Regions from separate parts of the Bacteroides stercoris ATCC 43183 genome, predicted to be linked through region 2. Evidence: riboswitches for the same ligand, from Rfam matches in the RefSeq annotation. Region 2 holds a riboswitch; each other region holds the start of a gene.
The links. A riboswitch is a leader RNA that binds a small molecule or an ion and turns the genes downstream of it on or off. The one in region 2 is predicted to bind cobalamin.
Positions count from the first base shown of each region.

Region 1: linked by a shared signal. The riboswitch ahead of NQ565_RS10090 (TonB-dependent receptor plug domain-containing protein) and the one ahead of NQ565_RS07895 (tryptophanase) in region 2 are both predicted to bind cobalamin.
Region 3: linked by a shared signal. The riboswitch ahead of NQ565_RS14110 (TonB-dependent receptor plug domain-containing protein) and the one ahead of NQ565_RS07895 (tryptophanase) in region 2 are both predicted to bind cobalamin.
Region 4: linked by a shared signal. The riboswitch ahead of NQ565_RS10080 (TonB-dependent receptor) and the one ahead of NQ565_RS07895 (tryptophanase) in region 2 are both predicted to bind cobalamin.

Region 1 is NZ_CP102262.1:2,463,577-2,468,602, reverse strand. Features, by position in the region: gene NQ565_RS10105 (cobyrinate a,c-diamide synthase) at 1-903, opposite strand, end outside; gene NQ565_RS10100 (RapZ C-terminal domain-containing protein) at 1,018-2,448, shown strand; gene NQ565_RS10095 (nucleotidyltransferase family protein) at 2,473-3,207, shown strand; cobalamin riboswitch at 3,275-3,478, shown strand; gene NQ565_RS10090 (TonB-dependent receptor plug domain-containing protein) at 3,616-5,026, shown strand, end outside.
Region 2 is NZ_CP102262.1:1,958,336-1,963,361, forward strand. Features, by position in the region: gene NQ565_RS07890 (4'-phosphopantetheinyl transferase family protein) at 1-400, shown strand, start outside; gene NQ565_RS07895 (tryptophanase) at 401-1,774, opposite strand; cobalamin riboswitch at 2,048-2,257, opposite strand; gene NQ565_RS07900 (sensor histidine kinase) at 2,292-4,088, opposite strand; gene NQ565_RS07905 (response regulator transcription factor) at 4,063-4,752, opposite strand; gene NQ565_RS07910 (hypothetical protein) at 4,946-5,026, shown strand, end outside.
Region 3 is NZ_CP102262.1:3,371,625-3,376,650, reverse strand. Features, by position in the region: gene NQ565_RS14125 (Cof-type HAD-IIB family hydrolase) at 1-47, opposite strand, end outside; gene NQ565_RS14120 (helix-turn-helix transcriptional regulator) at 131-982, opposite strand; gene NQ565_RS14115 (multidrug effflux MFS transporter) at 1,138-2,373, shown strand; cobalamin riboswitch at 2,400-2,594, shown strand; gene NQ565_RS14110 (TonB-dependent receptor plug domain-containing protein) at 2,657-4,669, shown strand; gene NQ565_RS14105 (YncE family protein) at 4,691-5,026, shown strand, end outside.
Region 4 is NZ_CP102262.1:2,457,845-2,462,870, forward strand. Features, by position in the region: gene NQ565_RS10075 (sirohydrochlorin cobaltochelatase) at 1-792, opposite strand, end outside; gene NQ565_RS10080 (TonB-dependent receptor) at 835-3,069, opposite strand; cobalamin riboswitch at 3,122-3,407, opposite strand; gene NQ565_RS10085 (sirohydrochlorin cobaltochelatase) at 3,831-5,026, opposite strand, start outside.

The DNA.
Region 1 (5,026 bases), 510 kb from region 2:
TTTTTCTGGATACCCGCCCGGCAAGTACAACAAATCGGTGTCCTGCGCTATGGGGACATCCTTTTCCGGATCGAAGAAAGAGATACGACCCATTCCGCGCAACATCTCCAAATGTTCTTCATAAATGAAAGAGAAAGACTCCTCGTTACGTGCCACCAAGATACGCAGGTTGCCCGGTTTCCTACCGCCGACAAACTCCCTATCCCTTTCCCGCGTTTCCCGCAACGGAACCGCCGTCTTCGCCAGCAGCAGTTTCCAATCCACGCATTGCTCCAATAACCTTGTCAGAATACCTATGGCATCCGTGCCTTTGGATCGACTGAAATCAAGTCCCAAATAACGTGATTCCTGCTCCAGCACTTTCTCCTTTGGAAGATACCCCAAACAGGTTATGCCTATCTCGGCACACACTTCCCTGAGCATTTCATAATGGCGGGGCGACCCTACACGATTGAATATCACCCCCGCAATCCGTATATCCGGACGAAAATGGATGAATCCCGACAGCAAAGGAGCCATTGAATAAGCGGCAGACTTGGCATCCACCACCAGCACGACTGGAAGTTGCAACAACTGAGCTATCTCCGCCGAAGAGCCCCGGTCGCGATCATATCCGTCAAACATTCCCATCATCCCTTCCACAATGCAAATATCCGCAGAAACGGCATGACGTGCATAGAGTTCGCACACATGTTCACCGGAAGCCATAAACGTATCCAGATTAATGGATGCACGTCCGCATACAGCCGCATGATATTTGGTATCGATATAATCCGGACCGCATTTAAAAGGCTGTACCGCCAATCCTTTTTGTGTCAGCAAAGCCATTAGTCCGCGGCTTACGGTGGTCTTTCCGCTACCCGATGTGGGGGCTGCTATGAGAAACTGAGAAACGTGACGCATGTTATTTAGGGTATAAGATATGAAGTATAAAAGGGTTGTTATGGATTTTGTCGGACAAAGGTAATAATATATCCGGTAAAAGTCTTATCTTAGCTGCCAAATATAAAAAACGCTATGATAACCGAAGAACTTAAAAAACTCTACATCACACATACCGGGCACGAACCCGAAGCCATCGACGAACTTCCCTCTTCCGGCTCAAACCGCCGCTATTTCCGCCTCAAAGGTACGCCTACATTGATAGGGGTAAGCGGCGAATCCGTTGAGGAAAACCGTGCCTTTCTCTATATGGCAGAGCATTTCCGCGGAAAAGGATTGCCCGTGCCCGAAGTGTTTATCCGTTCCGAAGACGATATTTACTATTTGCAGGAAGATTTGGGAGATACGCTTCTGTTCAACGCCATCGAAAAAGGACGCAAGACAAGCGTATTCGATGAAGAGGAGAAGCAATTGCTTCGTAAGACCATGCGCCTGCTACCCGCCGTGCAATTTGCCGGAGCCGACGGCATGGACTTCTCCTACTGCTACCCGCAGGCTGAGTTCAACAGTCGTAGCATTCTGTGGGACTTGAACTACTTCAAGTATTGTTTCCTCAAGGCAACGGGCATGGATTTTCAGGAAGACCGCCTGGAAGATGATTTCCAGAAAATGGCAGACGTGCTTCTCCGCAGCAGTTCCGCTACTTTCATGTATCGCGACTTCCAAAGCCGCAACGTAATGATTAAGGATGGCGAACCCTGGCTTATCGACTTTCAGGGCGGACGCAAAGGACCTGTCTACTACGACGTGGCCTCATTCCTGTGGCAAGCCAAGGCCAATTATCCCGACAGCCTGCGCCAAGAACTTCTGAAAGAATACATCGAAGCCCTGCGCAAATACCAGCCGGTAGATGAAAGCTATTTCTATGCCCAACTCCGTCATTTCGTACTGTTCCGCACCATGCAGGTATTGGGCGCATACGGCTTCCGCGGTTACTTCGAGAAGAAGCCCCACTTCATCCAAAGCGTGCCTTTCGCCATTGAAAACCTGCGCCAGCTGTTGCAGGAGCCTTACCCCGAATATCCGTATCTCTGTAAAGTCCTGCACAGGCTGACCGAACTGAAACAATTCACCGACGACCTGCAAAAGCGTCGCCTAGTAGTAAAAGTCACCAGTTTCGCCTATAAAAAAGGTATCCCCGAAGATTCTTCCGGCAACGGCGGCGGTTTCGTATTCGACTGCCGTGCCGTAAACAACCCTGGCAAATACGAACGTTACAAGCCTTTCACCGGCCTCGACGAGCCCGTTGTCCGCTTCCTTGAAGAGGATGGGGAAATCGCCGTATTCCTCGAACACGTATATGGTCTGGTAGATGCATCCGTGAAACGGTATATGGAACGGGGATTTACCAACCTGTCCGTATGTTTCGGCTGTACAGGCGGCCAACACCGCTCCGTATATTCGGCCCAACACCTTGCCGAACACCTCAACAAGAAGTTCGGCGTACAAGTGAACCTGATACACAGAGAACAGAACATAGAACAGAATTTTAGCGCGAAACAGTAATACCGCCCGTCATCCTATTATTTTATGAAAGCAATGATATTTGCCGCCGGACTGGGAACCCGCCTTCGTCCGCTGACAGACCACACCCCAAAAGCACTCATCTCCGTAGCCGGAAAACCGATGCTGGAACGGGTGATTTTACGGCTGAAAGAAGCCGGATTCAATGACATTACGGTCAATATCCACCACTTTGGAGAACAGATTATCGAGTTTCTCCGCGCCAATAACGATTTCGGCATCACTATCCACCTCAGTGACGAACGGGATATGCTGCTCGACACCGGTGGCGGGATAAAGAAAGCGCGTCCGTTCCTGGACGACAACGAACCGTTCCTGGTGCACAATGCCGACATCCTTTCCGACATCAATCTTGCAGAGCTTTACCGGCATCATCGGGAAAGCAATGCAGAGGCTACACTGCTCGTCAGTCAACGACAGACATCACGCTACCTGCTGCTGGACGATGCCAACCGCCTGCACGGCTGGATAAACAAATCCACCGGTGAAACCAAGCCCGAAGGATTCTCTTTCCAAGAAAGGCAATACAAGGAAATGGCTTTCGGTGGCATTCACGTCATATCCCCTTCCCTTTTCCGCTATATGGAAAGCAGACAATGGGAAGGGAAGTTCTCCATTATTCCTTTTTATCTATCCGTGTGCGAAACAGCCTGCATACAGGGTTATCCGCTTCAGGACCGCCGTTGGTTCGACATCGGCAAGCCGGAAACACTTGCAAAAGCAGAGGAATACTACCGATAGAAAGACAAAATGAAGAAAAAAGAAAATAATCAGGAAGAAAAAGCTGAATAATATATAAAAAGTCTTTATCTTTACCCCCGGAATTGGCAATCGGGAAGGCATATCCGCCTGCCGATGCAAGGGAATCCGGTGTAAAACCGGAGCTGTACCTGCAGCTGTAATCCTCAATAAAAGATGTTTGTATCCGCAAAAGCCACTGTCGCGGCAACGCGATGGGAAGGTAATACAAGCAGAGGAGAGCCAGAATACCTACCAACTTCCGTAACTTGAGCACTGAGCTTCCAGGATTAGAAGCGATGTCCCCTATACTGATACGATAGGATTCCTATTTTACTCTTTCGGGCCATTACCTTTCGCACACAGAAGCGAAGTGCCGTTTTGTTTTATCAACGAAAAAATCGGTAGACGATGAAGCACAAGTATTGGCTTGAAGCGGTACTGCTGTGCGGTGTGATGCAATCCGCCCCGGCACAAAGTATCCTTAAAAACAAAGATGAGAAAGAACTCTCGTTACTGCTCAACGAAGTAGTGGTAACAGGTACGGGAACCGAGCACTACCTGAAAGACGCCCCCGTGCAGACAGAGGTGCTCACGGGAAAAGCGCTGGAGCAATATCAGGCGCGCAGCATAGACGACCTTCTCAGCGGGCTCAGCCCTTCCCTCACCTTCCATGACGGCGACATGGGCAGCCATATCCAGCTCAACGGGCTGAACAACGACTATATCCTCATCATGATAAACGGCAAGCGCATGAACGGGGACATCGGCGGACAAAACGACCTCAACCAACTGAATCCCGCCAACATAGAGCGCATCGAAATCGTGAAAGGCGCCGCTTCTTCACTTTACGGCAGCGATGCCATTGCCGGAGTCATCAATATCATTACCAAACGGAGCAGAGAGAAAATGGAACTCACCAGCACCACCCGTGTGGGCGAGCATGGCGATGTACGGCAAAGCGCCAGCTTCGGCTTCAACTACGGCAAACTGAAATCGGTGACCGGTATCAACTTCCGGCACACCGACGGCTGGCGCAATACGGATATGCAATGGGATCAGAACCAACTGAAGCCCGGTTCCACCATGCTTACCGTAAACCGTTCCAGCAACTATACTCTTTCCGAGAATCTGGAATGGCAGGTAAACAGAAAACTGAACCTCACCGCCGAAGGAACGTACTACGAACGTTGGGTGATGCGTACGCACGGCCCGTGGAAGTACCTGCCCAACGACTTCTACTACCGCAACTATACTTTTGCCGCCGGAAGCAGGTACAAGCTGAACGGGCGCAACTACCTCACCGCCGACCTCTCTTACGGTCGCTACGGTTACTTCTACGACTATAAGCTGAAAGACATCACCGACTACTTCAAAGACGGCGACCGCATCACCTACTACCCCGGCCAGCGTATCAAGCAGAGCATACAGCAACAAGTGCTGGCGCAGGTAAAAGGTATCTTTTACTTCGGCGACCGGCACATCCTCAATACTGGCATAGAGTACCAGTACAACCGTCTGGAATCGCCTCACCACATAGCAGGCGACATCGCTTCCGTCTATACGCTCGCCGCCTATGCGCAGGAAGAGTGGACTGCCACAAGCAACCTTATACTGACTGCCGGCGTACGCGGCACGCAACACAAGGAAACCGGACTGAACCTCAGCCCCAAAGTATCCGCACTCCACAAAGCCGGTAACTTCAACCTGCGCGCTTCCTATGCCATGGGCTTCAAGGCGCCTACCATCAAAGAGCTTTATTATGAACACACAGGCAGCATCGGCGGCAGCTCCCTCACCGCCTATCATGGCAATACAGACC
Region 2 (5,026 bases):
CTATTTGGCAGACGGCTCTTTTTCCATCAGTATTTCACATACCAAAGGTTATGTAGCGGTCCTGTTAGGTGAACCGGGGAAAAGAGTCGGGATTGATATTGAGTGTTATAGCGAGCGGGTACGGAAAGTGGCGCATAAGTTTATGCGTGAAGATGAAAAAAAATCCTTATTCAAAGGTACGGAAACCTGGTCGTTGTTGCTTCACTGGTCTGCAAAAGAAATCATGTTTAAATGTATGAACGCTTCCGATGTCGATTTTCGGGAACATTTGCATGTAATGCCTTTTACGCCTGACGAACAAGGTGTGTTCTCCGCCGCCGAATACCGTACGGCGGAGAAACAGATTTTTCAAATTTACTACTATTTGTTTTCAGACTTTGTCCTGACATTGAGTTTGTAGTTACAGCCTTTCCAATTGTACTGTAAAGTGACGCATTAACGGAGCTTCCCAAGTAATACGTACTCCTCTTGTAATTGTTTCGCGTCTGTCATATACATTTTTAAGCGCAGCGGCTATTACATTCATGTGGTTATCGGTATACACGCGGCGTGGAATAGCCAGCCGGAGTAAATCCAGTCCGTTGAAGCGGTTTTCACGGGTAACGGGATCACGGTCGGCAAGTAAATAACCGATTTCACATCCGCGTATGCCGGCTTCCAGATATAACTCGACGGTTAAAGTCTGTGCAGGAAACTCTTCTTTAGGAACATGTGTTAAAACTTTGGGAGCATCTACAAAAATTGCATGTCCTCCGGCGGGACGTTGGTACGGTATTCCGTATTCATCTAATTTTTTAGCCAGATATTCTATCTGGCGAATACGGGTTTCAAGATTATTAAATTCGGTGTTTTCATCCAAGCCGATGGCAAGTGCATTCATATCTCGGCCATTCATACCGCCATAAGTAAGGTAACCCTCGAATTGTACGCAGAATCCTTTTGCTCCTTCATACCAGTCTTGTCGGCGGGTTGCAATAAATCCTCCCATATTTACGATGCCGTCTTTTTTGGCGCTCATTGTCATACCGTCTGCAAGGGCAAACATCTCTTTGGTTATTTCCTTTATGCTCTTATCTTGGTAACCTTCTTCACGTGTCTTTATGAAATAGGCATTTTCGGCAAAACGGGCGGAGTCGAATATGACAGGTTTATTGTATTTATCGGCAATATTCCGGACTTCCCGTAAATTTTGCATGGAAACAGGTTGCCCGCCAGCTGTGTTATTGGTAATGGTAACAATGATAAATGGTATGCGGCTGTGATGTTCTTGTAATGCTTTTTCCAGCTTTGCAGGATCTACGTTGCCTTTAAAGGGAATTTCCAGTTGCGTTTGCCGTGCTTCATCTATCGTACAGTCCAATGCTATTGCTTTTCGGCTTTCGATATGACCTTTGGTTGTGTCGAAATGAGAATTTCCCGGGATAATATCTCCTTCATGAACCAGATAAGAGAATAGTACATTTTCGGCAGCACGTCCCTGATGTGTAGGAATGACATATTCAAAACCGGTCAGGCGGGTAATGACTTCTTTCAATTTGAAGAAAGAAGAAGCCCCGGCATAGCTTTCGTCTCCGAGCATGATACCGGCCCATTGCCGGTCGCTCATGGCTCCTGTTCCCGAATCGGTGATAAGATCGATATAAACTTGTTCTGATTTTAGTTGAAAAACATTGTAATGGGCTTCTTTCAACCACTGTTCACGCTCCTGGCGGGTACTTTTACGAATAGGTTCCACCATTTTGATTTTCCATGATTCGGCAAATGGTAATTCCATAGATTATTTTTTTATAAGTTAGACAATAGGTCAACGGATAAATCCGTTTTTGTGTTTTATGTGCCGAATATAATGATTTTATAGATGATGAACAATGTTTTTGATGACTTTCTGTAAAACAAATGTCCGGGCGAATCACTTCGGCCGGACATCATTTAAATAAACTTGGCAGAGTTTATTCTCTTTTACTTTCTTTGAAAGAGTTTTGATGAATGAAATGATTGGATAGAATTTATCCCGTTCATTAGACTCAACGCTTTTTCCTCGAAAGCAATGATAAGATAATGCATGGCAGGTCTTCTGACTTGTTTCTGTTGCAGGCTGCCTTCCCGGAAAACGTTTCCAGTGGCATGGAGAGAGAATTCATTGTCTGCAACATTATGTGAAACTTACAGCAGCGGGACTGTTCAGGACTTGCACCTGATTCCCTTTTAATCGCCTCCTTTGAAAAAAGTCGACAAACCAATGCATCGCAAAGATAATGAAAAAAGTAACAAACCAAAATGAATAAAAGAAATTATTTCTCCTTTGCCAACGTAAAAACGAATTCCAGTCCGCCACCTTGATTATTCTTGGCGGAGATTGTTCCGCCATGAATGATGACGGCATTTTTTACGATGGCAAGCCCTAAGCCTGTACCGCCTAATTTTCGCGAACGTCCTTTGTCTACACGATAAAAGCGTTCGAACAAACGATTCAGATGTTCTGGTGAAACGCCTACTCCGGTATCTGCAAAACTGAAATAATAGAAGTTCTCATCCTCACGGAAACAGTTGATGTTGATGTAGATATTGGTTCCTGCATAAGCCATGGCGTTATCCATGAGGTTACGGAATATGGAATAGAGTAATGAATAGTTACCCTTTAATTGTATTTTGGGATGTAAACCGTTGACTACCGTAATATGCTTTTCTTCCAGTTCCAATGATACTTCGTTGACTATATTGGTGACAAGCATGCTGATGTCTACTTTCTCCATATCAATCATATTGGCTGCTTCATCCATACGTGTCAGTACGGAGATATCCCGTAATAGACGGCTCAGCCGGTTGCTTTGGGCATAACACCGTTCTAGGAAAGTCTGCATCTTTTCGCGAGGGATGCTTTCATTGCTGACAATTGTTTCCAGATACCCTTGAATACTGCTTACAGGGGTTTTCAGTTCATGTGCAATGTTCTGTGTCAGTTGGCGTTTCAAACGTACTTGTTCTTCTTCCTGTGTGATGTCATTAATGGATATTTCAAAACTCAGATCCTGGAAGATGATACATTCTACAATGAATATGCGCCCGTTTTTATTGATGTTGATGGAGAGACGCTTCTCTTCTTTATCCGAAGGTCTTCTTTGTGCCTTACTGATAAAATCGGTGATTTTTTGAAATTCGTAAATGGAAAATATCTCCTCGGTAGTTTGCAAGTTGGAATCGGAGATTAAATTGCCGTATTGTGTAAAGAGGTTATTGACTAAGATTTCTTTTTTGTCTTTAGTAAATACACCCAATCCTTCGCGAGAAGTCTGTAGGTGTGTAATCAGTTTCTCACGTTCGATATATAACGCTTCTTTGGTTTCCCGCAAACGTTTATATATCTGTATAATGTGCTGGGATATTTCGCCAAGTTCATTATGCGGGAAAGCAGATTGTATATCGGTTTCCACCGGTTCGTTTTTATCGGCGCGTTTGGCAAATTCCCGCAGATGGTTGATTGCCGTACCCAGTTTGGATGTAAACTTATAGAAAACGAATATCAGCAATAAAGTAACAATAGCTGTAAACCAGAGGTAATGCGGATCGGCAGCCAGACTATTTACCAGGTTTACATCATAGGGTAATGCCGAGCGAATGATATACTGGGGATAGAGAGTTGCCGAATAGAAATAGGGTATGCCTGTTGTTTCGGAGGTGCGCCTTAAATCATATCCTTTGCCGTTCTTTAATGCTTTTTGGACTTCCTGACGATTAATGTGATTGCTGAATGCTTCTTGGGAAGTTTCATTGTAACTGTCATAAAGGACGCGGCCTTGTAAATTTACGATAGTGACACGAAGGTCTCTGTATGAACCTTTGGCTATATACCGGTTTAAAGTAGATGTCCATAGACTGTCTGGAATACTTCGCAGTTCCTGTTGCAGGCGTTCATTATAGTCTTGGAGTTGCGTGTCGAGCAGTTCTACTTTATACTCTTTCTCCCGTTGATATTGATAAGCAATAAAACAGGCTGCAAAGACAAGAAATAATGAGATTACCGAAAGAAATAACTTCCGGCTGAATGACAGGAAGTGTCTGTCATTATTCGGCTTCGAAGCAATAACCATATCCTAAGCGAGTTACAATACATTTGCCATATATTCCTATCTTTTTGCGCAGGCGGGTGATGTTTACGTCTATAGTGCGGTCCAACACATATACTTCGTCACTCCAGATGCGGCTCAATATGTCTTCGCGGGAAAATACGCGTCCTTTGTTTTGCAATAGCAAGAGCAGTATTTCAAACTCTTTTTTGGTGAGGGGAGCTTCCTCTCCGTCTATGCTTACTTTCTTTTTGATGATATCAAGCACTAATGATTTATAGGCAATTTGTTCAGGTGCGCGCTCCGTTTCAGTTTGCCGGGTACGGCGTAATACGGCTTTAACGCGTGCTGCTACTTCGCGTAAGGAGAAAGGCTTGGAGATATAGTCGTCTGCTCCTATATTAAATCCGGTTACCGTATCATTTTCGGTGTCTTTGGCTGTGATAAAGATGATAGGAATCTTGGCCGTTTTCTTTTCTTTCTTTAGCATACTTGCCATTTTGAATCCGGAAATTTCCCCCATCATCACGTCCAGTAATAGCAGGTCGTAAGTACTGATGTCCATTTTCAAGGCATCTTCGGCAGAGTTTGCGGTATCTACTTCGTAGCCTTCATTCTCAAGGTTAAACTTTAAGATTTCGCATAAATCTTCTTCGTCGTCTACTACTAAAATCCGATATTCGTTCATTGTATTTCTGAATTAATGTAATGAGAGACGTATAGAGTCTCTTTATTACAAAGTTAAACTTTATTTCTTTTCTTCGACAAAATTGCGGCGTTTTTGTTACGATGGAATGAAACAAGTATTACATTGCGATTACAAAATCTCTCTTGCAACTAATTAAGTATTATCTTTGTATTGTTTTAAAAAGGGTTTCTATATGAAAGAATTAATGGATATAAAGAGGTGGGGACAATCTAAGTGGCGTATGCCGTTAATAGTGGCTGTATTGGCTGTTGTA
Region 3 (5,026 bases), 1.4 Mb from region 2:
TTGAGAAGTGTCCCGTCTACGTCAAGAACTAATAATTTGTATTTCATGGCAGCTTGGTTTTGGTTATGCTAACAAAGTTAATAAAATGGCGGTTAAAACAACCGATTTTAAATTATTTTGACGAAACTGGTTATAATAGCTTTTGTAACCTGAATTCTTTAGGAGACATGCCGGTGTTCTTTTTGAAAAAACGGCTCAGGTAAGATTGGTCGGCAAAGTTCAGCAGTTCGGCAATTTCGGTAACAGATAAGCACGGTTCGTTTAAAAGAACTTTGGCTTCCGCTATCAGTTGCTCATCTATCAGTTGTTTAGGCGTTTTTCCATTCATGTATTGAGTGGTGATTTCGTATAGGTAACGAGGAGTTATGCAGAGCTGTTCCGTATAAAACGGAACTTGATGTTCGCAAGTACTGTGTTCGCGTATCAGTTGCATGAACTGGTGGCAGAGCATCTGTTTTCTGCTATATTGCTTATTGGCAGCCAGTTTTTCCGGAATAGTATTGAAAAGCCACATTAATATGCTTTGAAGGAAATTAAGTTCTTGTTGTTTTCTGAACAGGAGTGTGTTGTTGTTCTTGAAAAGCATTTGGGCAACGTCCATCCATAATACAATTTCCCGCCACGTATTCTGACTCCTTTCATCTGCCGTGTGATGATAATGCGGGTGTTCATGTACGTAATTGAAGTAGGGGGTATCAATCGGTAGTATTGCTTTTAGGAAAACGTCTTTGGGAAATAGAAGTATCCGTACTTTAAAATCGGCAGAGGCCTGTATTATCTGGATGAGGCTGCCTGTAAGGAAAATTAATTCGGTTTGTTCATCAAAAGCATATTGTTGCACTCCTGTCGAAATAATGCTTTTACCCTGTATGCAGATTAAGTATATGCCACATTTAAAACGGTATGGACGTAGTTTCAGATACGACAAGTCGGTTTCTTCATATCTGATATGGGAAGTGTCTGGAGATATTTGTTCGTACATGTGAATAAAGTTCTGTTTTACGTAACAAATATAGATATATTCAATGATAATACTGTATATTGTTCCGAAAATGAAATGTTTTGTACAAGATAAGCCATAGGCTGTTTGGAAAATATGGGATAATTTTGCCGCCGATTTTAAAAGAGGGAAAGATAATGACAGGTAAACAAAATTCAAAAGGTTTCATATTGGTGTTTTTGGGGATGTTGAGCGCTTTTGGTCCATTTGTTATGGACATGTATCTTCCTACTTTACCGGCAATGTCGGATTTCTTCCAAACTACATCTTCAAAAGTACAGTTGGGGCTTACTACGAGTATGGTGGGGCTGGCGATAGGACAATTGGTTTTTGGTCCGTTAAGTGATAAGTACGGTCGCCGTTCTCCCTTGTTGGTAGCTATGGGTCTATTTCTGATTTCTACTGTAGGCTGTATCTTCTCCCGGGACATATCACAGTTTGTGTTGTGGCGTTTTGTGCAGGGAGTTGCCGGAGCGGGAGGAGTTGTGATATCCCGTTCTATTGCTGCCGATAAATATTCTGCTCATGAGCTTGCTGGCATGTTGGCTACTATTGGCGCTGTCAATGGAATAGCTACGGTAGTTGCTCCGATAGGCGGTGGGGCATTGGCTGACTTTGGAGGTTGGCATGGCATTTTCTGGTTTTTGTTTGCATTGGGCGTTCTTCTGGTTATCGGAAGTGTACGTTTTAAGGAGTCTCTGCCAATTGGACAAAGGCAAAATATAAGATGTGTAGATATGTATCACCGTTTCGGTGCCGTATTACGTAACCGCCAATATGTGCGTTACATTTTACAATACGGTTTTACAATGGGTGTTCTGTTCACCAATATTGCTTCCGCTCCTTTTATTATGCAACAACATTATGGTCTTTCACCCATGCTGTTCAGTGTTTGCTTCGGGGTTAATGCGGTTGCAATGGTAATATCTTCAGCATTGTCTGTGCGTTGTTCTACCATGGAACATGCCTTACATATAGGAAATCATGGGATGTTGTTTATTTCCGTACTACTTTCCGTTGCATTCTTTCTGAATTGTAATTTCTGGGTTTATGAAGTGTTGGTCTTTTGTTTGCTTTCAATGGTAGGAATGGCTTTTACTGCTTCCAACACTTTGGCTATGGACTGTGAACGTAGGAATGCCGGAGTAGCTTCGGCTCTTTTAGGGGCAATAGGTTTTGCATTTGGAGGTATCGTGTCACCTTTGGTCGGGATGGGAGATATCAGAAGTTCTGCCGGATTTCTGTTCTTTATGGGAGCATTATGTTCTTGTATATGTGCCCGTTTTTCCTTTCATCGGTTACCTTCTCGCAGAAAGGGGGTAAGTTATGCTTCTTATAAAATAATGAATGTTTTTTTGAAGAAACTGTTGTAAGATTTATAGACTTATTATATATATTCCTATCTTTGCCGGCGTTTTGTTCTGCACTCTTGTTCAGGAGGAGGATGAAAAGGGAATCGGGTGAAAGTCCCGGACAGTCCCGCTGCTGTAAGTTCCGTAAAAGATGTATTAATACTTATGCCACTGTTCTTGAAGAATGGGAAGGTGATACATCAGGAATAAGTCAGAAGACCTGCAAAACGAAGTCAAAAAATTGTCCGTTCGAGGAAAGCGGACAGTGTGTAAGTGGTTTTAAGATAATCTTTGCTTACTTTGTATGGCGAGAAGAACTAAAGTACGGATAGTCTGTGCTATCGGTTTTTTGTGTGCAGTTTCCCTTTCTGCACAAGAAGTGGTCAGGGATACAATTACAGGAAAAGTGCACCAAATAGAGAAGGTGACAGTGACAGCCCGTAGATTACCCAATAAAGTAACTTCATCAGTTCCCATCCAAACTTTGTCGCAACAGGATATTAGCCAATTGGGCATACAGAATATGGCAGATGCCGTACGTCGTTTTGCCGGTGCTAATGTAAAGGACTATGGAGGAATAGGTGGGTTGAAAACCGTTTCCGTCCGTAATATGGGAGCGGCACATACGGCTGTCAGTTATGATGGGGTTGTTGTGAGCAACTGCCAGGCGGGACAAATAGATATTGGTCGTTTTTCGTTGGATAATGTCTCTGTGCTTTCCCTGAATATCGGGCAACCGGAAGACTTGTTGCAATCGGCACGTATGTATGCATCGGCAGGGGTGTTGAGTATTGAAACGGAAAAACCGCATTTTGAAAATGAACGCAATTCCGCATTTCGGGTGCAGATGAGAGGCGGTTCTTTTGGCTACGTCAGTCCTTCAATCCGGTGGTGGCAGAAAGCAGGTAGCCGTACTTCCTTTTCGTTGAATGGAAATTATATGCGGGCTGATGGTAATTATCCATTCACGTTAGTGAACGGAAAATATGTGACGGAAGAAAAGCGTAATAATTCGGCAATCTATACTTATCAGATAGAGCCTACCTTATTTCATACTTTCAAAGATAGTAGTAATTTGGAATTGAAGGCCTATTACTTTTATTCAAAACGGGGGTTGCCCGGTTCGGTGACACTTTATAATCCTATTTCAGATGAAACTCTTTGGGATGAGAATGTTTTTATACAAACTCGTTACAAGAAGGATTTTTCACAGAAATGGTCTTTACAGGCACAAGCCAAATATAATCATGGATGGAATAAATACGAAGATAAGGGCAATGAGTATGCAGATGGGTTGTACCGGGCTGTGCATCGGCAGGATGAATATTATTTGTCGGTAACTGCATTATATCGTCCATGGAATGTTTTGTCTTTATCTTTGGCGCAAGACGGAATTATCAATAAATTGCGCAGTAATTTACCGGACTGTCCTTTTCCTATAAGATATACTTCTTTGACAGCTTTTAACGCTCGTTATCGGCAGGGTAGGATAACAGCTACCGGTTCGTTGGTCTATACCAATGTAACCGAACATGTGAAAATAGGTGATGCACCTGCTGACTTTCAACGTCTGGCTCCTTCTTTTACGGTTAGTTTACAGCCCTGGCAAGAACAATTGCTCTTTTTGCGGTTAATGTATAAAAGTACTTTCCGTATGCCCACATTCAATGACCTGTATTATTATCGGCTGGGCAACAGAAGTCTGCGTCCGGAAAAGGCTAATGAGTATAATATGGGCATAACATGGAGCAGGTCCTTTTCTTCTTTTTTAAATTATCTATCAGTCACTGTTGACGGTTATTATAATGATGTGACTGATAAGATCGTTGCATTCCCTACCACCTATGCCTGGAAGATGGCTAATTATGGAAAAGTTCATGTTACGGGAATGGATGCTACATTGGCGGCGGCAGCTTCATTAGGTAAAAATATGGTGCTTGTTGTGTCGGGTGGGTATACTTGGCAGAAAGCTATAGACTTGACCGATGCCACTTCTAAAAGTTATAAAGATCAGCTGCCTTACACCCCTAAGCATAGCGGGAATGTATCTGCAGTTTTGGAAATGCCGTGGGTTAATGTGGGGTATTCCATTGTAGGGGTAAGCGAGCGGTATAGTATGTCACAGAATATACCTGAGAATAGAATTGACGGATACATGGAGCATACGGTCAGTCTTTCCAGAAACTTCTCTTTTCGGCATTGTAAATTGCGTTTGCAGGCCGAAATCATTAATCTGACAGATACACAGTATGATGTGATAAAATATTATCCTATGCCGGGACGCTCTTGGCGACTGACGGGAACAATTGAATTTTAACCAATTAAATAAGTAAGAATTATGAAAGTAAGAAGTTTATTAGTCAGCATGCTTTGTATGCTCGCGTTAAGTGTTTCATTTGCGTCTTGTAGTGATGATGACGATTTGTTAGATGATTCAGGTTCAACAGTTGCTTTGCCGCAAGTGCGTGCCTTTTTCCTGAATGCAGGTACGCAAGGTGCTAACAACGCAAATATTGCTTTTTATGCTCCTAATGGAGGTGCTGATTTTATCGGTGATATTTTTCAGAAACAAAATAAGGCTAAGTTGGGAGACCTTGGTCAGACGATGATTGAATACAATGAATGTATGTATGTGGCAGTATATGGCTCCAACTATCTGGTAAAACTGAATGCA
Region 4 (5,026 bases), 500 kb from region 2:
TTCAAGCATCTCCCGCCATTCTCCGGCAATATCGTTTTTGGCGTGGTCGCCGGCTACAAACATAAAAGGAACGAGTGTCACACTCTTTGCTTTGGCCGCTTTCAGTTGTGCCAACATGGTTTCAAAGGTGGGATAGCCTTCGATGGTCCCCACATGGAAGTTACCGAATCCGGCTACTTTCAGCATATAGTCCATCTGACTGTATGTAGCAGTGCCGGGCGTATAAGTGCCATGCCCTACCAATACAAAGTGTTCTTTACCCTTTTTCTTTGCACTCTGCTGCACCGAAGCATTGAGGCGTTGTCCTAAAATATCAGTTACTTTTTTCGCATCTTCCACCGAATAGAGTAGGGGAGTGCCTACGCGTATCTCCTTGAAGAAAGGCAGCACGCTTTCCACATCACGGCGGAGCGACTCCATTTCCACACCGTCAATGATATTGGTACTTTGCACAATAATGTGTGTGTAGCCCTCTCCACGCAGTTGGAGTAGCGCATCCAGCGGGGTATTTTTGACAACGCCGCGTGTCTTGAGGCGGCGTATGATGATGCGCGAAGTATAGGCTTCGCGAAACTCCAGGTCGGGAAAAGCCTTGCGTGCTTGGGCATTGATAGCATCAATCGTCTGCGTACGTGTATCATCGTGCGTCGTGCCGAAGTGTACCATAAGCAATGCGGCCTTTTCGCCAGGTTTCATGCTTGCAAGCATATCGCTCGACACGAAGTTTCCCCCTTCGTGAGCGGAGCAGAAGAGAGAAATGGCAAGGAGCAGGGAAAGGAGAGATGTTTTCATAAATAAAAGTAATTACTGTTTTGTAAAATGATTGCTGTTTTTTTATTTCTTAAACCGTACCGACAAACTCACGTATACCGAGCGTCCCGGGCTGAGCGTGGAGAAGTTATTGTTCCAGGGGCGGTCATCTTTCTTGTCGAAGATATTCTCGATACCTACGCCCGGTTCCAGAACCACGGATTGCAGGTTGAAGGTGTGGCGGGTATTCAAATCCCATTGCTGGAATTTGGGGGCGTAGCCATATGTTTGTGAGTAGCGTTCGCCTTGCAGGTGTCCATGTACGTTTACGTTCAGGCGGTAGAAGCTCCAGGTATGTTCCCACTGGCCGTTGATATTTCCCATGTGCCTGACGCTTTTGTCTATGGGCGACACTTTGTAGCTGCCGTCGGCTTGCAACTGCTTGGCTTCGGTGTTCATGTACGTGTATCCGCCGCCTGCCCTGAAGCCTGCACCCAGATTCAGGCTCGCATTCAGACTGAGGCCTTTGGTCTTGGCTTTGTCCACGTTGTCGCGCTGGCGTATCTCGTCGAAAGCGGCGTGCTTGTCGTCCAGCCCCATGTCGTGTATCTCTTGGTCAGAGAGGGTGCGATAGTTTATCATGTCGTGGATGTCGTTGATGAATCCGGTGACGGACACGGAAATCCGGCGGTAGTTGTATTCCGCATTCAGTGAGTAGAAGTTGTTCTTTTCAGGCTTCAAGTCGGCGTTGCCCGTGGTGTAGCGGTTGCTGGTCTTGGATTCGTCGGTGGCGTAAAGTTGCGACAAGGTAGGCGTGCGGAAGCCTGCCGCGTAGGCGGCGCGCAGGTTCAGTCCGCCGAGTTTGTACATCAGCGACACATTTGGGGTGGCGTAGTTCTTGAAGTTCTCGTTGTAGATGTAGCGTATGCCCAGTACGGCTTGCAGGTTTAGGGGCAGCTTTATTTCATCCTGTGCGTAGAAAGCGAGGGTGTACATGTGGCGGGAGTCGATGTTGTCCGATTCGCTCTCCAGCCCCTCGTTTACGTATTCTACGCCGGCAGACAGTTTGTTGCGGCTGCCCAGGCGGAAGATACCTTTGATGTTTCCGTTGTAATATCGCACTTGTTTGCGGGTCACCCGGTCGCCCGGCAGATAGCTGCCCGACTTCTTGAAGTACATATAGTCCGACGAGTAATTGTCCGAGTAGAACTCTGCATCGATGTAAGCCGAACGGTTTATCATGTACTTCATGCCGGCGCCATAAGTATAGGTCTCGTGTTTCAGATTGTAGGTATAGGCGTCTTTCTGCACGAACTGGCCTTTGCTTTTGGCATAGTAGGTGGCGTCCTGCGGACGGCGGGTTTTGTTATCATAATAAGTACCGCGCGCGTAGAACGACAGTTTATCTGTGGCATTGAATACGAAACGCTGGTTTACGGTGTTGGAGTAGAAGCCTACGGAAGTAGGACGTCCGGTTTCGTAGCCGTTCTCGTCGATGTTGTTGTTCTGCCAGCTTCCTGCCTGACGGCGCTGGTAGGAAGTGTAAGAGGAGAACTTGCCCGCATTGACATCGGCATTGACGCTTTCCGTCAGGCGTCCCTCGCCGGAGTAGTGAGTATAGCTGGATACGTTCACGGTGTTCCGGGCATCGTCCGTGATGATGTTGATAACACCGCCTATGGCATCGCTTCCGTACAGGGCGGATGCTGCGCCGTTCAGTATCTCGATGCGCTTGATGTTGGCCACGTTGATGCGCGTGTAGCGGTCTTCACCAGCCAGACGTCTGCCGTTTTCCAATATCAGTATGTAGTCCTCGTTGATGCCGTTCAGGCTCATGGTAGTGCCCATGCCGTTGGTGTAGGAAGAGATATTGGGCGTCAGCTTCACCAGCGCTTCTTCCAGCGTAGATATGTTGGCGCTGCCTATTTCTTTGGCTGTGATTACGGATACGGGAACGGGGCTGTCTGTCATGCGGCGGTGCGTACCGGTTCCGGTCACTACCACCTGGCTGAGGTTGCTGTAACTCTCCTCCAGCTTTACAAGGATGTTTTCTTCTTGTCCGTCCGCGGTGTATTTTTTGGGGGTGAAGCCAATGTAGGAGAAGCGCAGCGTGTGTTGTCCGTCGGGCAGATTGTCGATGGTAAATTCTCCTTTTCTGTTGGTGGTGCATCCCGTCAGACTGTTGTCTACGCGGATATTTACCCCTGCAAGAGGCTCGTTCGTGTCGGCGCTCACCACCTTTCCGCTCAATGCGGTTTGGGCATGGAGCAGGGGTGTCAGGCAGCACAGTATGGCTGCCAATAAATAGTTGGTTTTCATTTATTGAAAAATGTAAGATTAATACTTGTCTTCCTGACCCCGGGAAGGCGTTGACTGTGTAATTGCCCAGGCAGGTTTCCTGACTCAGCCCTACGGAAAACCACACCTTCCCGTCTCCGGTCTGCGATGGCTCAAACTGATGTTCGCTCTCACCAACAGCCGTCTGTAAGACAGTGGCATTGTTTTGAAGAATGTTTTCCGTATGCTCCGTTGCTGCAACAAGCAGGCGGAGCAAAGTGGCTTTACAGTAGCGGGCACTGTTCCGGTTTCGCACCGGATTCCCTTTTATACAACTCGTTGGAATAACGGAGTGTATCACCTAAGCGGTGACAAATATAGCGGTTTATTTTTAATTGATAAAGGAAAGGGCGGGATAATGCAACCGGTCTTACGGAGTGATTTGCTTTGCATTACGGATTTGCTTTGTTTTGCAGGATGGATTTTTTCATCTCTCGGAACGATTTTCCCGGTCTCATGGGATGAATATTTTCAACTTATAAGACGGATAACAAAAAGGGGGTTGTCGGTTATTTTACCTGACTGTCTTTAGGTGAAAGGTTCATTTTAGGGGCCAATAAGGAAGTGACCCCTAAAATGAACCTTAAAATGTTTGGGTGTTCTTTATGTCTTTAATTTAATTCTTTGATTGTTAGTGTAATATGCGACATTTTCCTGAAAATGAGAAATACCCGCATATTTTTTCTGTCTCAGCTTTTCCTCTCCTTTTTCCCTTATTGAATTAAGAAAATGGAGGACAAATGTTATACTTCCGGCTGATATCCTTCACCGTTTTCCCAGGCATCGGCATCCCATTGCTCTTTCAGGTGATTCACCCAGATTGCGCGGATTTCGGGATAGCTGCCCAGAGCCTTGATACCGCAGCCGTCTTTGATACCGTGATCGGCATCGGCTTGGCCTACGGGATGGGCTTCAAATGTTCTGTCTACCTTGAAACCTGCTTTCTCCAGACGTTCGCGCCAACTGTACTCGTTGGTATTGAGTTCCACTTTATCCAAGCCTTTGTTCTCGGCTATCGCTTCGATGCCCCATAGGTCGTTGTGGGCATGGTCACCGGCGATGGACATGAAAGGAGCGAGGTATACGTTTACTTCATTCGGCTCCAGGTTATTGTCCTGGCAGTACTTCATCACTTGCGAATAGATGCAGCCGGGATAGTCGGCTATCATTTGGGCGGCAGGTACTACCGGGATACGGTCTACCGCTTTCTCTTCCTCTTCTTTCGGCCAGAAAAGCATTTCTCCATAGTCTACAGTACCTACGAAGATATTCTTGTTTGTGGCAAGAGTATGCAAGGCGGTTTGGACTTCGGAGTATTTGGTGTTGGCATTGTAGTTCACATCAGGGTTACCGTGCCCCATCAGGAGAACGATGTTCTTCTTTTCAGCCAGTTTGTTCTTGTAGTGGTTGTAAAGGACCTGTGCCACTTCGTCCGTATCATCATCGGTAGAGAGCAGGTTGGCGCCTTTCAGCACGTCGATGTGCGGATACCAGTCAATCATAAAGTTTTTCTTGATATCGGTATTCATTAGAGAAAGGTATTCCTCGCCGGGAATGACGTGAAGCGACTGTACGGCTACGTGTGTATATCCTGCATCGCCGATGGCTTTCAGCCATTGGTCCAGTTTGTAGCGCGCTTCGCCGGTAGAAGCCTCTGCACGGCCGATGCAGGTACGTGAGGTGAAAGACATATAGATGTCTGTTTGAGGGAACTGCTTCCGGAAGTCGGCGATGATTTCGTTGTAAACGTCCAATGACTCATTATAAGTGCTTCCGAAAGTACAGAGTAGGATGGCGGTGTCATACTTCTTGGTTTCGGCTACTACCCTGGTTGCAGGGTTTACGGTACTTTCCGCATCGTCGTCATCGCTACAGGAGGTGAATCCTGTGCAAGTTGTGGCTGCTACGAGAGCCGCCATCAGATAAAACTTGAAATTTT